4 regions of the Enterobacter cloacae complex sp. 394F7 genome follow, and region 4 is predicted to be linked to each of the others. Evidence: predicted binding sites of a transcription regulator. Region 4 holds the regulator's gene; each other region holds the start of a gene.

Region 1 (3,490 bases), on a different contig from region 4:
ATGGTCGCCCAGAAACCGGATTTTTTACCCGCGTCGATGGCCGCCAGCCAGAAGATCACCGGCATCACGGTGTTCACCAGCAGGTTTGCCGCCGGTACCAGCACCTTCACGGCGGTGACCTGCAGTGCGGCCGGAACAGACGAGGCAGTGAGGTTAAGGAAGGTGACAACAATCATGCCGATGATGCCGCAGGCAATCGCCATCTTGCGGGGATCGTGCAGCGTTTCGCCGACGTTACGGTTTTTGATCATCAAGGCTGCAGCACCCCAGTTTGGGATGATGCGGTGGTCTACGTCCTGTGTGAAGGCACCTGCGGCCACGGAAGAGGCCCAGGCGTTAAAGAAGAAGCCTAACCCAAAGGAGAAGTGAGAAGCCGGATCCCCTTCGCAGGAGTTCAGTTCCCCCAACGTACGAAACGCGCCCATACCCTGAGTGGTAGGCGCATGAAACATGCGTGCAGCCCCGGCTCCAACACCGACGCCTACCAGGCCGCCAATGATGAGCGATTTTATTAATATAATTAAGAACATCAGTCTGCCCTTTTATGAATAATCAGCGTTGCGTGACGAAATCCACCTGGTCGAGATTGATGGCGGTCACGTTGACGGTCACATCCAGCTCCACGCTGTAGGTGCGTCTTTCCCGGCGCAAAAAGAAGAACAGAAACGCTTCTTTACGCACCGCTTCTTGCGCCTGAACGACCTGCACATCCTGTGGCTCAATACGCAGTAAGATATGCGGTGAGGCTTTCATCACCGCGGCCTGAACGTGGTTGAGTGCGTCGGCAAAGGCGCGCGCTTTGGCGTCGCCCTTCCCCTTCACTCTCACCGTGGTTGTGAACTGTTCTTTCATGCTTATGCGCCGTGCTTCTTCTGCCACGCCTGCACCAGACGCTCGCCCAGCTCTTCTTTATCCATAAAGCCAAAGCCCAGCACGTTGCAGCCTTCGTTGATGGCGGTCACCCCCTCATCCACGGAGCGCATGCCGTATTTCGCTTTGTAGCCATATTTGGTTTGCGCCGTGATGGCACCCGCGCCGCCGCTGCCGCAGAAGGAGATGCCGAAGGTGGCGTTTTCCGCTTTCATGACGTCGCCGAGTTTCATATCTGCCGCCATACCCGGCACGACAACCGCACGTCCACCCGCTTTTTCTACACCGGCAGCCACTTTCTGGCCTTTACCCAGGCGATCGCCAATCACGACTGTAATCTGTTCCATGTGTTGCTCCTTAAAGGTTGTCTTTCGCGACTTCAAAGTGAACGGAGAGCAGCCAGGCTTCTTCATCAGGAAGGTTGCCAAACTGCGCTACCACTTCACGGGCGAGCCGCATTGAATCCGGTGAAATTTCGTCGAACAGCTCTGCCTCCACTTCCGGCAGCGGCTCGCCGGTCACGGACCGGTGCGCCATCGCGCGGACATGGGAGGTGAGCATCTGTTCCTGTACTGCATTGGGGATGATGTTGTGCCGGGCCAGCAGGGCATAAACCTGCTGCAGCATGGTGTTCGCGAGCTTTTCTGTTTGCTCCGCCTGATCCCCAACGTTGTTCATTACCGCTCCGTTACTCACTGGTCTTACCCCGTTAATGGCTCTGGAATAAAACTAACGTTGGCGATGGCGGGTTTGTAGCGAGTTGTTTTCCACTTCGAAGTGGAAAGGCGAGCCGCAGCAGTGATCTGTGCCACATAAATAGGCTGAATCTGGATAAATCGCTGTATTTGCGTGATGAATATCACGTTATCTGACGGCAAATACAGGGAGAGCGAAGCGGAAAAGATTACGAGCCGACTCGTAGAAATGTGACGTGGATAAGGTTTTCTTATGGGGATTCGCTAGAGTGGCGGCGGGTGCTTGAGACTGACCGTCTCAGGCATGGGACGGAAAGTGGAAAGCCCCGCCTGATAAAAAATCAGGGCGGGGGCTCGAAACGACACGTCGGACCGTGGAGTTCGCTACCTCGCCCGCTTTAAAGCAAGGAGGCATCCATGAAACGCCAATCCCCAATTATCCGGGTTTTGATGATTATTGCTTTGACAATAATCATCTTAACGCTGGTGACGAGGAAAACACTGTGCGAGATCCGTTTTCGAAACGGCTCGCTTGAAGTGACAGCGCGGATGGAGTGTCGCTCCGGCCAGTAGGGAGCAAAGATGCGGGGGCGCTAACTGCGCCCCCGCATACGGGAAAGGACGTACAGCTCAGGCACCCAATTAACGATACTTTTTGTGATACGTGTTACGCGTCGCGACAAACTGGTCGGCTGCCGCCTGGGCTTCCTTCACTTTGCCTTCGTTAGCGAGCTTCAGCGCGCCGTCAATCTGACCGACCAGCACGTCAAAGCCGTGGCGATAGTCCTTCATCTCTGCGCTGTCTGCCGCTTTGCTTTCCAGCTTTGGCGGCGTCGCTTTTTGCGCGTCCAGCGCCGCTTCACGCATTTTGGTCAATGCGCTTTTTATTTCTGCCGCATTGTCCGTTTTCTGAACGACCTTCAGGTTTTGACTGAGGATGTCCATGTTGTCTTCGAGATCGGCAGCAAACGCAGAAGAGCCAAGAACCAGCGTTGAAGCCGCGACGATCGCTAACAGGTGTTTACGCATTGCTCACTTCCTTTTTTATTATTAAAACGCTTTTCGGGTATTACTGGCCGGCAATTTTCATTTCCGGCAGTAATACAGAACCACACTGTATATTGCTACGTGTTTCAATATCGTTACCGACCGTAACGATATTGCGCCACATGTCCTTCAGGTTGCCGGCGATGGTAATTTCGCTCACCGGATACTGAATCTCGCCGTTTTCGACCCAGAAGCCTGCCGCACCGCGAGAGTAGTCTCCGGTGATGCCGCTCACGCCCTGGCCCATCAGTTCTGTCACCACCAGGCCGGTGCCCATCTCTTTCAGCATCTGCTCGAAGTTCAGGCCCTGTCCGGCAATGCGCCAGTTATGGATGCCCCCCGCGTGTCCGGTGCTTTTCAGCCCCAGCTTGCGCGCGGAGTAGTTGGTCAGCAGCCACTGGGTCAGAATGCCGTCTTTAACGATATCGCGGCGTTCCGTGCGCACGCCTTCGCTGTCGAATGGCGTAGAGGCCAGCCCTTTCAGCAGGTGCGGGTGCTCTTCAATGGTCAGCCATTCCGGCAGGATCTGTTTGCCCAGTGAGTCGAGCAGGAAGGTCGATTTACGGTAAACTGAGCCGCCCGCGATAGCGCCCACCAGATGGCCAAACAGGCCGGTCGCCACTTCATTGGCAAAAATAACCGGGGCTTTCATGGTGGAGAGCTTACGCGGTGACAGGCGAGACAGCGTGCGTTCAGCACACGCTTTGCCCACCCACTCCGGAGACTGTAAATCCCCCAGCGCACGGCCGATGGTGTAAGCATAATCCCGCTCCATATCGCCGTTTTCTTCGGCGATCACGCAGCTTGAGAGCGAGTGACGGGTGGAGCAGTAGCCCTGCAGCATGCCGTGACTGTTGCCGAAGACTTTGATGCCGTAG
Region 2 (3,490 bases), on a different contig from region 4:
CGAGGATCTCTTCCACGCTCAGGCGCTGCGCCATTGGCGTTGCCTGCTGCTGGCACAGATGCAGGCAGGTATCGCACTGCTGGCACCGACTCTCCTGCCACCAGACGCGTCCGGCCTGAATGTTCAGTGCATCGTGCGGGCAGTGGGGCACGCAGTCGCCGCAGTCGTTGCAGCGCCCGATGGTCCACGGGTTGTGGCAGGTTTTACAGCGCAGGTTACAGCCCTGCAGGAAGAGGGCCAGGCGGCTGCCCGGCCCGTCCACGCAGGAGAAGGGGATAACCTGACTAACTAAAGCGCATCTGCTGTTCATGGCTGACCACGCGCGGCTGACGTTCCAGAATGCGGGTATTGCGTGCGGCTTCTTCGCCAAGCCAGGTGGTATTGGTGCGCGATCCGGCTTCGCGATACTGTGCCAGATCCGACAGCCGCACCATATAGCCGGTCACGCGCACCAGATCGTTACCGGCTACGTTGGCGGTAAATTCCCGCATACCGGCCTTAAACGCCCCCAGGCACAGCTGCACGACCGCCTGCGGATTGCGTTTTACCGTCTCATCCAGCGTCAGAATGTCGCTGATCCCGGCGGAGTAGTGCGGGTGATGCGGCGCCACGGCCAGCAGATGAGTGATGGGATCCGGCTCGTCGCCGTACGGCAGACGCGCACCCGGGGTGGTACCGACATCTGAACTTATTCCCGACTGTGCATGGAGCATCGCACGCTGTTTCCAGCCGTATTTCACCGGCGTGTTTTCCACAAACGCCGCCAGCTGCTCGCTGATGCGATAGCCCAGCGCGTTGGCCTGCTCGCTCTTACCGTAACGGCCGTCAATACCCGCTTTTTCGCAAAGCGTATTCACCGCCTCTGCCATGCCGTACATGCCAAACATCGGTACAAAGCGATCGGCATCAATCAGCCCCTCTTTCACCAGGAAGCTATTCTCAAAGAAGCCGGATTGTTGATAGAGAAACGCGCAGCGGGCATCAATGATGGCCATTTGTTGCTGGCAGTAGTGCGGCAACATACGCGTGAAGAAATCGTCGGGTGACGCGCTGTGTTCAGCAATCGCCCGCAGATTGAGGCGGACCAGCGTACTGCCGCCGCCCGCCAGCGGCAGCGAGTTGTAACAGCTCACGATGCCATAGCGGCCTTTTGTGAAAATTTTATCATTCACCGGGCCATGGGAAATATGCGGTTTGCTGCATTCACAGATATTTTTTGCCACCTCAAGCAGGAGATCGTCCGGCGTCACGTCCGGGTCATAAATAAACGTCAGATTCGGTGCAGCCTGCTTCAATTCTGCATCGGCACGCAAAATGGCGCGGGTGATGGGGGTATCTGCCGGACCAATGTTGACGTGCGTAAAGGCGTCCGGCAACGTTCTGTCGAGATAGCGCCAGAAACGTTTTATTCGGCTATCGATCGCTTCTTGTGTTAGAATTCTAACATAGGGTTGCAGTAAGGCATCAAGGTGACCGAGATAGACCGGCATTGATGTTACTGAAGGCACATGATGGTAGAGAATGGTTAACAGCGAGAGCGCGTCATCCAGATCTTTCGCCCCCTCCAGCTCCAGCCATTCTGAACCTTTAGCCAGAAACGTTGCGTAATCCGGCAGAACATAACGGGGTTTATAGGGCGCGTGCCCTTCAAACATGTCGCAGATAAATCCCTTGTCCAGCGCGGCACGAGCCGCCTCAGGAAGTGCCGGATAAGGCAGATTGTTTTCCGCTTCCAGCGCCAAAAAATGACGCTTCTGTTCCGGGGTTAATACCGGGCTTGTCACAATGTGCTGGCAACGTTGTTGCAGGGCGTCGGGGCTGGCGTGGGGCATGTTCGCTTCCTTGATTGTTCTGCGGATGTTGAACGGATTGTAGGAAGCCATCCTGTCAGGGCTTTTGATCTGACGAGGGGAATCGCTGCATTCGTCAGCAGTTCACGCATTAAAGTTTGAAGCAGATCTCATTACAGCAATGCAAATTTGTACGTAGTTTTCATTAACTGTGATGAATGTCGAAGTGTGAATGCGGGTGGATGTTAGAATACTCACAGACCCGCAAGGTAAAATTGATACGGCACCGCCGTTGGAGAATGTTATGACCGATTTAACTGCAAGCAGCCTGCGCGCGTTGAAACTGATGGACCTGACCACCCTGAACGATGACGACACCAATGAAAAAGTCATCGCCCTGTGTCATCAGGCGAAAACGCCAGTGGGCAACACTGCCGCTGTCTGCATCTATCCGCGCTTTATCCCGATTGCCCGCAAAACGCTGAAAGAGCAGGGTACCCCGGACGTGCGCATTGCAACCGTAACTAACTTCCCGCACGGCAACGACGATATCGAGATCGCGCTGGCGGAAACCCGCGCGGCGATTGCCTACGGCGCAGACGAAGTTGACGTGGTATTCCCGTACCGTGCGCTGATCGCGGGCAACGAGCAGGTGGGCTTTGACCTGGTGAAAGCCTGTAAAGACGCCTGCGCGGCGGCAAACGTGCTGCTGAAAGTGATCATCGAAACTGGCGAACTGAAAGAAGAAGCGCTGATTCGTAAAGCGTCCGAAATCTCCATCAAAGCCGGTGCGGATTTCATTAAAACCTCTACCGGTAAAGTGCCGGTGAATGCGACCCCGGAAAGCGCGCGCATCATGATGGAAGTGATCCGCGATATGGGCGTGTCCAAAACCGTGGGCTTTAAACCGGCGGGCGGTGTGCGTACTGCGGAAGACGCGCAGCAGTTCCTGGCGATTGCCGACGAGCTGTTCGGCGAAGAGTGGGCGGACTCACGTCACTACCGCTTCGGCGCGTCCAGCCTGCTGGCCAGCCTGCTGAAAGCGCTGGGTCATGGCGACGGTAAGAGCGCCAGCAGCTACTAAGTTTGAATTGCCGGGTGGCGCTACGCTTACCCGGCCTACAGGATCGTGGTCGGGTATATCGTACCCGCCATCATTCACCCGATTCCTCATGGGGGTTACCGTGTTTCTCGCACAAGAAATTATTCGTAAAAAACGTGATGGTCATGCATTAAGCGACGAAGAGATCCGCTTCTTTATCAACGGCATTCGAGATAACACCATCTCAGAAGGGCAGATTGCAGCCCTGGCGATGACCATCTTCTTCCACGATATGTCGATGCCTGAGCGTGTCTCGTTGACCATGGCGATGCGAGATTCAGGAACCGTACTGGACTGGAAGAGCCTCAATCTCAACGGTCCGATTGTCGATAAACACTCCACCGGCGGCGTAGGCGATGTAACGTCTCTGATGCTCGGCCCCATGGTGGCGGCCTGCGGCGGTTATATCCCGATGATCTCCGGGCGCGGCCTGGGACACACCGGCGGTACGCTCGACAAACTGGAAGCCATTCCGGGCTTCGATATCTTCCCGGATGACAACCGCTTCCGCGAAATTATTAAAGACGTTGGCGTGGCGATCATCGGCCAGACCAGCTCGCTTGCCCCGGCAGACAAGCGCTTCTACGCAACCCGCGAT
Region 3 (3,490 bases), on a different contig from region 4:
CCGCTGCCGTTCACCAGCTTCGACGGGCAGCCACAGTTGAGATCGACCCCGTAAGAGCCGAGCTCGACGGCACGGGCGGCGTTCTCCGCCAGCCATTCAGGATACTGGCCCAGCAGTTGAATACGCACCAGCGTGCCGGAGGTGGTCCGGCTCTGGCGGTGCAGCTCCGGGCAGAGTCTGTAGAACGATTTTACCGGCAACAACATATCGACCACGCGCAAAAACTCCGTCACGCAGAGATCGTAATCGTTCACCTCGGTCAGAAGTTCGCGCACGAGGGAGTCGAGCACGCCTTCCATTGGGGCCAGTAAAACACGCATAGCAGTACCTGTGAAAAAAGACGCGCTATAGTAATCGCTCTGTATGTATGTTGAAAGCACGACGTTCTATTCTGGAATGACGGGTATGCTTAAAATTCATGATGTGATCCATGGCACACTTTCAGGTTTAATTGTATGATGAATGCGTTTCAGCAAGGATTTTAACCATGAGAAAATCATTGAACATTATCTGGCAATATCTGCGCGCATTCGTCCTGATTTACGCCTGCCTGTACGCCGGGATTTTCATCGCTTCCCTGCTTCCTATCACCATTCCCGGCAGCATTATCGGCATGTTGATCCTCTTTGTTCTGCTGGCGTTGCAAATTCTGCCCGCTAAGTGGGTCAACCCCGGCTGCTTCGTTCTTATTCGCTATATGGCGCTGCTGTTCGTGCCGATTGGCGTCGGGGTCATGCAGTACTTCGATCTGCTTAAAGCCCAGTTCGGCCCGATTGTCGTCTCCTGCGCAGTCAGTACGCTGGTGGTTTTCCTTGTGGTTAGCTGGAGTTCGCATCTGGTACATGGCGAACGTAAAGTGGTTGGACAGAAAGGAACAAAACAATGATGGCCAATATCTGGTGGTCGCTGCCATTAACCCTGGCGGTATTCTTCGCGGCACGCAAACTTGCCGCCCGGTTCAAGATGCCGCTGCTTAACCCGTTGCTGGTGGCGATGGTGGTGATTATCCCGTTCCTGCTGCTTACCGGTATTCCTTACGAACGCTACTTTGCCGGGAGCAAAATTTTAAACGACCTGCTGCAACCCGCCGTGGTCGCCCTCGCGTTTCCTTTATATGAACAGCTGCACCAGATCCGCGCCCGCTGGAAATCCATTATTACCATCTGTTTTGTGGGGAGCCTGGTGGCGATGATCACCGGTACTTCAGTCGCACTGCTGATGGGGGCCTCTGCGCAAATTGCCGCCTCTATTCTGCCGAAATCGGTGACCACGCCTATCGCCATGGCCGTGGGCGGCAGCCTCGGCGGCATTCCTGCCATCAGCGCCATGTGCGTGATCTTTGTCGGCATTCTGGGCGCCGTGTTTGGCCATACCCTGCTCAATGTCATGCGCATTCATACCAAAGCCGCACGCGGTCTGGCGATGGGCACCGCGTCGCACGCGCTGGGCACCGCCCGCTGTGCGGAGCTGGATTACCAGGAGGGCGCGTTCAGCTCGCTGGCACTGGTGATCTGCGGAATCATGACCTCGCTGATGGCGCCGTTCATTTTCCCCGTGATTCTGGCGGTGATGGGCTAAAATTTGCGATGCGTCGCGCAAATTTCATTTTGTTTTCATAAGTTGCATACATAATGAGATATGGATCACATATAAAGCCCCAGCGGCTCCGTACACTACCGATCCATTAACCTTTATGAGGCAAACGCCATGCATCCACGTTTTCAAGCGGCTTTCGCCCGGCTTGCAGAGAATTTGCAATCAGCTCTGGCCCCGATTCTGGCGGATGAGCATTTCCCCGCCCTGCTCACCGCTGAGCAGATCACCACGCTGAAACAGGCCACGGATCTTGACGAAGACGCGCTGGCTTTCGCATTGTTGCCGCTGGCTGCCGCCTGTGCACGTGCCGATCTTTCCCACTTTAACGTTGGCGCCATTGCGCGCGGCGTCAGCGGAACCTGGTACTTCGGCGGAAACATGGAGTTCCTGGGCGCAACCATGCAGCAGACTGTTCATGCGGAACAGAGCGCCATCAGCCACGCCTGGCTGCGCGGCGAAAAGGCCCTGAGCGCCATTACCGTGAACTACACCCCGTGCGGGCACTGCCGTCAGTTTATGAATGAACTGAACAGCGGGCTGCAGCTGCGCATCAATCTGCCGGGTCGCGCGCCGCACACGCTGGGCGACTACCTGCCTGACGCCTTTGGTCCGAAAGATCTTGAAATCAAAACCCTGCTGATGGACGAGCAGGATCACGGTTACACGCTGACCGGTGATGACCTGACCCAGGCGGCCATTCGCGCTGCCAACAAGAGCCATACGCCGTACAGCAAGTCCCCGAGCGGCGTGGCACTGCAATGCCGCGATGGGCGTATTTTTAGCGGCAGCTATGCCGAAAACGCCGCGTTTAACCCAACGCTGCCACCGCTGCAGGGCGCACTGAACCTGCTGAGCCTGAACGGCTATGACTACCCGGATATTCAGCGCGCCATTCTGGCAGAAATTGCCGATGCACCGCTGATTCAATGGGATGCCACCGCCGCCACCCTGAAAGCGCTGGGCTGCACGTCAATCGAGCGTGTATTGCTGGCGTGATCCTTCTGGCGGGCAGACATGCCCGCCCGTTTTGCTGAAAAAGCCTTCAGTTGATGCGCTGTTTCTTGCGCTAACCAGGCGGGTACAGTAGCCTGAGTTAAATTCACCTTCGGTACGAGCCATCTGCATGTTAAAGCGCGTTTTTTACAGCCTGTCTGTCCTGGTCGGCATACTGCTGTTGATCGTGCTGGGTCTCGACCGCTGGATGAGCTGGAAAACGGCCCCCTACATTTTTGATGACCTGCAGGACCTGCCCTATCGCCAGGTGGGTGTGGTGCTCGGCACCGCGAAGTATTACCGCACCGGCGTCATCAATCAGTATTACCGCTACCGCATTCAGGGCGCGCTCAACGCCTACAACAGCGGCAAGGTCAATTACCTGCTGTTAAGCGGCGATAATGCGCTGCAAAGCTACAACGAACCGGTCACCATGCGCAAAGACCTGATTGCCGCAGGCGTTGATCCGGCAGATATCGTGCTCGACTACGCCGGGTTCCGCACGCTCGACTCCATCGTGCGCACGCGCAAAGTGTTCGACACCAACGACTTCATCATCATCACCCAGCGCTTCCACTGCGAGCGTGCGCTGTTTATCGCGCTGCACATGGGCATTCAGGCGCAGTGTTATGCGGTGCCCTCGCCAAAAGATATGCTGAGCGTGCGCGTGCGTGAGTTTGGCGCTCGCTTTGGCGCGCTGGCCGATCTCTATATCTTCAAACGTGAACCGCGCTTTTTAGGCCCCCTGGTGCCAATTCCGGCCATGCATGAAGTGCCGGAAGATGCGCAGGGTTATCCGGCGGTGACGCCGGAGCAGCTGCTGGATATGCAGAAGAAAAAGTAATCGAATTCTATAATGCGTGATATAACACGCACTACTCTGTCATCAGCTACCTAATGA
Region 4 (3,490 bases):
GGGTTTGGGCAGATGCAGCGCCATGCCCATCAGGCTGGCGATGCTCAGCATCACGCTAATCCGGGCGGCGTTGCGCAGGGCGGAAGATTTAAACGAGAGATAGCTTTTAAGCGCAGGCAGCAGCGGCAGGCGCTTTTGCTTATCCGCCATCAGATCGCGGGGATAGAGCGGGCGCTGGGTACGCAGCACGCGGGCAATACGGCTGAAGTGCCAGGCGGCAAACTGGCCTACCGGGTTATCCTCGTGCTGGCGGGCGATTTTCTCCAGTGCGCCGAGCTGCTTGTCCATGTTAAAGCGGGTGGGGTAGCGGTGATAAAGAATGTCGTCGGCCAGTACCCGCAGGCGTGCGGACACGGTCTGCGCGTTCCAGCGGATCACCGCTTCGGCATGGCTGCGCTCCACCAGCTTTTGCACCTCCTTCGGGTGGTGCAGGCTCACGGAGATATGCTCCTGCAGATCCAGCCCTACCTGGAAGGTGCGCAGCAGCCGTTTATATTCGTGGTTCTTGTTGGCGGCCAGCATATGCAGTTGCTGGTAGCACTGGCTTATCAGATCCACCACCTTCTGCTGGCGCGTCAGCAGCGGCGGCAGCGATTTTTCCGGGTCGGTATGCTGGGTCAGCAGTGTGTATTTGGCTTCGCAGTACTCCGCAAGCTGGACATAGAGCAGGCTCAGGGATTCACGCAGCGGTTGTTCCCGCCACAGCCAGAACCAGAACCAGTTAAACAGGCCATACCATAGCGTACCGAGGGCGTAGATCAGCAGCGGCTCCCACACTGGCATGTTACCTGCGAGACTCAGGGTAAAGATGGCCGCGATGAGTGAGGCGGGCAGTAACCGCGCGTGCAGCGAACTGATTTCGGCGGTCACCCCCAGCGTCATCGCCAGCACGCTCAGGATCAGCGGCAGCGGAATATCGCGGGCCAGCAAAAGCTGCACGGCCAGGCTACACCCGGCAAACAGCGAACCGCCGATAATCAGACGTTTGAAAAAACGCTTATGCGGGGTGTCGAGACCGGCAATGTTGCAGCAGGCGGGAACCAGTGAAAACAGCAGCCCCTGCTGAAGATGCCCAAGGATCAGGCCCACGGCCACAGGAAGGCACAACACCAGCGTTTGTCGCAGTGCGTAGTTAACTTCCGGGTGATAAATCAGCCTGCGCCACATGGGGAGTAGAGACAAAAACGGCGTGACACCTTGCGATGGCACGCCGTTTTATCGGGATTAACGGGTTCCGTAAACCACGATGGTTTTACCGTGGGCGGAGATCAGGTTCTGATCTTCCAGCATTTTCAGGATACGGCCCACTGTTTCACGGGAGCAACCGACGATCTGACCAATTTCCTGGCGGGTAATTTTAATTTGCATGCCGTCAGGGTGGGTCATAGCGTCTGGCTGTTTCGCCAGGTTCAGCAGGGTCTGCGCGATACGGCCGGTCACGTCCAGGAAGGCGAGGTTACCCACTTTCTCTGATGTCACCTGCAGACGGCGAGCCATCTGCGAAGAAAGACGCATCAGGATGTCAGGGTTAACCTGAATCAACTGACGGAATTTCTTGTAGGAAATTTCAGCCACTTCACATGCTGTCTTTGCACGAACCCAGGCGCTACGTTCCTGGCCTTCTTCAAACAGGCCCAGTTCACCGATAAAATCGCCCTGGTTCAGATAAGAAAGGATCATCTCTTTCCCTTCTTCATCTTTGATCAGCACTGCCACCGAGCCTTTGACGATGTAATACAACGTTTCCGCTTTTTCACCCTGGTGAATCAGCGTGCTCTTCGATGGGTACTTATGAATGTGGCAATGAGACAAGAACCATTCGAGAGTCGGGTCTGTTTGCGGTTTGCCAAGCACCATGCGCTGTTATCCTCTGTTATAAGCTGTCACCAGAGTCATAAGATGCATCCGGACTCTGGGGTTGCAATCGAATTCTTACCCATACCTGGGAAGTCGGCTGTCGTAACGTTTCGCAGCCAGTAAAGTTTGATGTCCTCTGCATACATGTGTAACGTCAATGTATTACTGTAGCATCCAGAGTGTTTTAGCATAGCTTTCGCCGCGTGTCTCCTGGTGTCTCGCTTCAGCATGACGCAGGTCGCCTTCCATTGCGAGAAATGTAACGCACGCGTAATCTGTCACCAAAAATGCAACGTTGGAGCTAATGAATATGCAAGCGCGCGTGAAATGGGTAGAAGGTTTAACGTTCCTGGGCGAGTCCTCGTCGGGACACCAGATTTTGATGGACGGTAACTCCGGCGATAAAGCACCCAGCCCAATGGAGATGGTGCTGATGGCGGCAGGGGGATGCAGCGCGATTGACGTGGTGTCGATTCTGCAAAAGGGCCGTCATGATGTGACCGACTGTGAAGTCAAGCTCACGTCAGAACGTCGCGAAGAGGCGCCACGCCTGTTCACGCACATTAACCTGCATTTTGTTGTCACCGGGAAAGCGCTGAAAGATGCTGCCGTCTCACGCGCGGTGGATCTGTCTGCGGAAAAATACTGCTCTGTGGCATTAATGCTGGAGAAAGCGGTAAAAATTACCCATTCGTATGAAGTGATCGAGGCGTGATTGATGGGGCATCGTGCGTGTTGATGCCCTCACCCTAACCCTCTCCCACCGGGAGAGGGAATATGATTATGCGATCTGTTTCCCTTCCATCAACCGCTGCACCAGCGGCGTCATGATCAGCTCCATCGCCAGCCCCATTTTTCCGCCGGGCACCACTAACGTATTCATGTGAGAAATAAACGAACCCTGCAGCATCGCCAGCAGCCAGGGGTAATCGATGCCGTCGAGATTGCGGAAATGGATCACCACAAAGCTCTCATCCAGCGACGGGATACTTTTGGCCGCGAACGGGTTGGAAGTGTCCACCGTCGGCACACGCTGGAAGTTGATATGGGTGCGGGAAAACTGTGGTGTCAGGTAATTGATGTAATCTTCCATTGAGCGCACAACCGAATCCATCACCGCCTCGCGTGAATGGCCGCGCTCGCTGATGTCTCGCGTCAGCTTCTGGATCCACTCCAGGTTAACGATTGGCACCACGCCGACCAGCAGATCCACATGTCGCGCCACGTCGTGATGCGGCGTCACCACGCCGCCGTGCAATCCTTCGTAAAACAGCACGTCGGTAGGTTCCGGCAGCGGCTGCCAGGGGGTAAAGGTGCCCGGGACCTGATTCCAGGGAACGGCTTCGTCGTAGGTGTGCAGATATTTGCGGGACTGGCCTTTGCCGCTTAGGCCGTACTCCTGAAACGTTTGCTCCAGCAGGCCGAAGTCATTGGCCTCCGGGCCGAAGTAGCTGATGTGTTTGCCCAAATCACGCGCTTTGCGGATGGCCATGTCCATCTCCGGGCGCGTATAGCGGTGAAAGCTGTCGCCTTCGACCTCCGCCGCGCGGAGATTCAACTGGGCGAAAATCTTGCGAAACGCGAGGCTGGTGGTGGTGGTTCCCGCACCACTCGACCCCGTAACGGCAATAAC

The links. Region 4 encodes CRP, which controls carbon source genes, mostly activating them, when cyclic AMP is high. Its sites were predicted from a motif close to ATGTGANNNNNNTCACAT; they were not measured.
Region 1: AC2FAK_RS00695 (glycine dehydrogenase) is a predicted target of CRP. The motif match lies at 1,667-1,684, and genes of this name have one in related genera.
Region 2: deoC (deoxyribose-phosphate aldolase) is a predicted target of CRP. The motif match lies at 1,947-1,964, and genes of this name have one in related genera.
Region 3: cdd (cytidine deaminase) is a predicted target of CRP. The motif match lies at 1,632-1,649, and genes of this name have one in related genera.

The regions. Positions count from the first base shown of each region.
Region 1 is NZ_JBXWCS010000001.1:132,946-136,435, reverse strand. Features, by position in the region: gene AC2FAK_RS00710 (DUF4311 domain-containing protein) at 1-530, opposite strand, end outside; gene AC2FAK_RS00705 (DUF4312 family protein) at 553-852, opposite strand; gene AC2FAK_RS00700 (SFCGS family glycine-rich protein) at 855-1,217, opposite strand; gene AC2FAK_RS00695 (glycine dehydrogenase) at 1,228-1,566, opposite strand; gene AC2FAK_RS00690 (Hok/Gef family protein) at 1,983-2,138, shown strand; gene cybC (cytochrome b562) at 2,208-2,594, opposite strand; gene pmbA (metalloprotease PmbA) at 2,635-3,490, opposite strand, start outside.
Region 2 is NZ_JBXWCS010000001.1:283,450-286,939, forward strand. Features, by position in the region: gene AC2FAK_RS01460 (YjjW family glycine radical enzyme activase) at 1-310, opposite strand, end outside; gene AC2FAK_RS01465 (YjjI family glycine radical enzyme) at 285-1,832, opposite strand; gene deoC (deoxyribose-phosphate aldolase) at 2,095-2,874, shown strand; gene deoA (thymidine phosphorylase) at 2,975-3,490, shown strand, end outside.
Region 3 is NZ_JBXWCS010000005.1:220,955-224,444, reverse strand. Features, by position in the region: gene dusC (tRNA dihydrouridine(16) synthase DusC) at 1-320, opposite strand, end outside; gene AC2FAK_RS09950 (CidA/LrgA family protein) at 488-886, shown strand; gene AC2FAK_RS09945 (CidB/LrgB family autolysis modulator) at 883-1,578, shown strand; gene cdd (cytidine deaminase) at 1,708-2,592, shown strand; gene sanA (outer membrane permeability protein SanA) at 2,720-3,433, shown strand.
Region 4 is NZ_JBXWCS010000025.1:14,999-18,488, reverse strand. Features, by position in the region: gene AC2FAK_RS22465 (YccS/YhfK family putative transporter) at 1-1,167, opposite strand, end outside; gene crp (cAMP-activated global transcriptional regulator CRP) at 1,225-1,857, opposite strand; gene AC2FAK_RS22455 (OsmC family protein) at 2,168-2,572, shown strand; gene AC2FAK_RS22450 (phosphoribulokinase) at 2,639-3,490, opposite strand, start outside.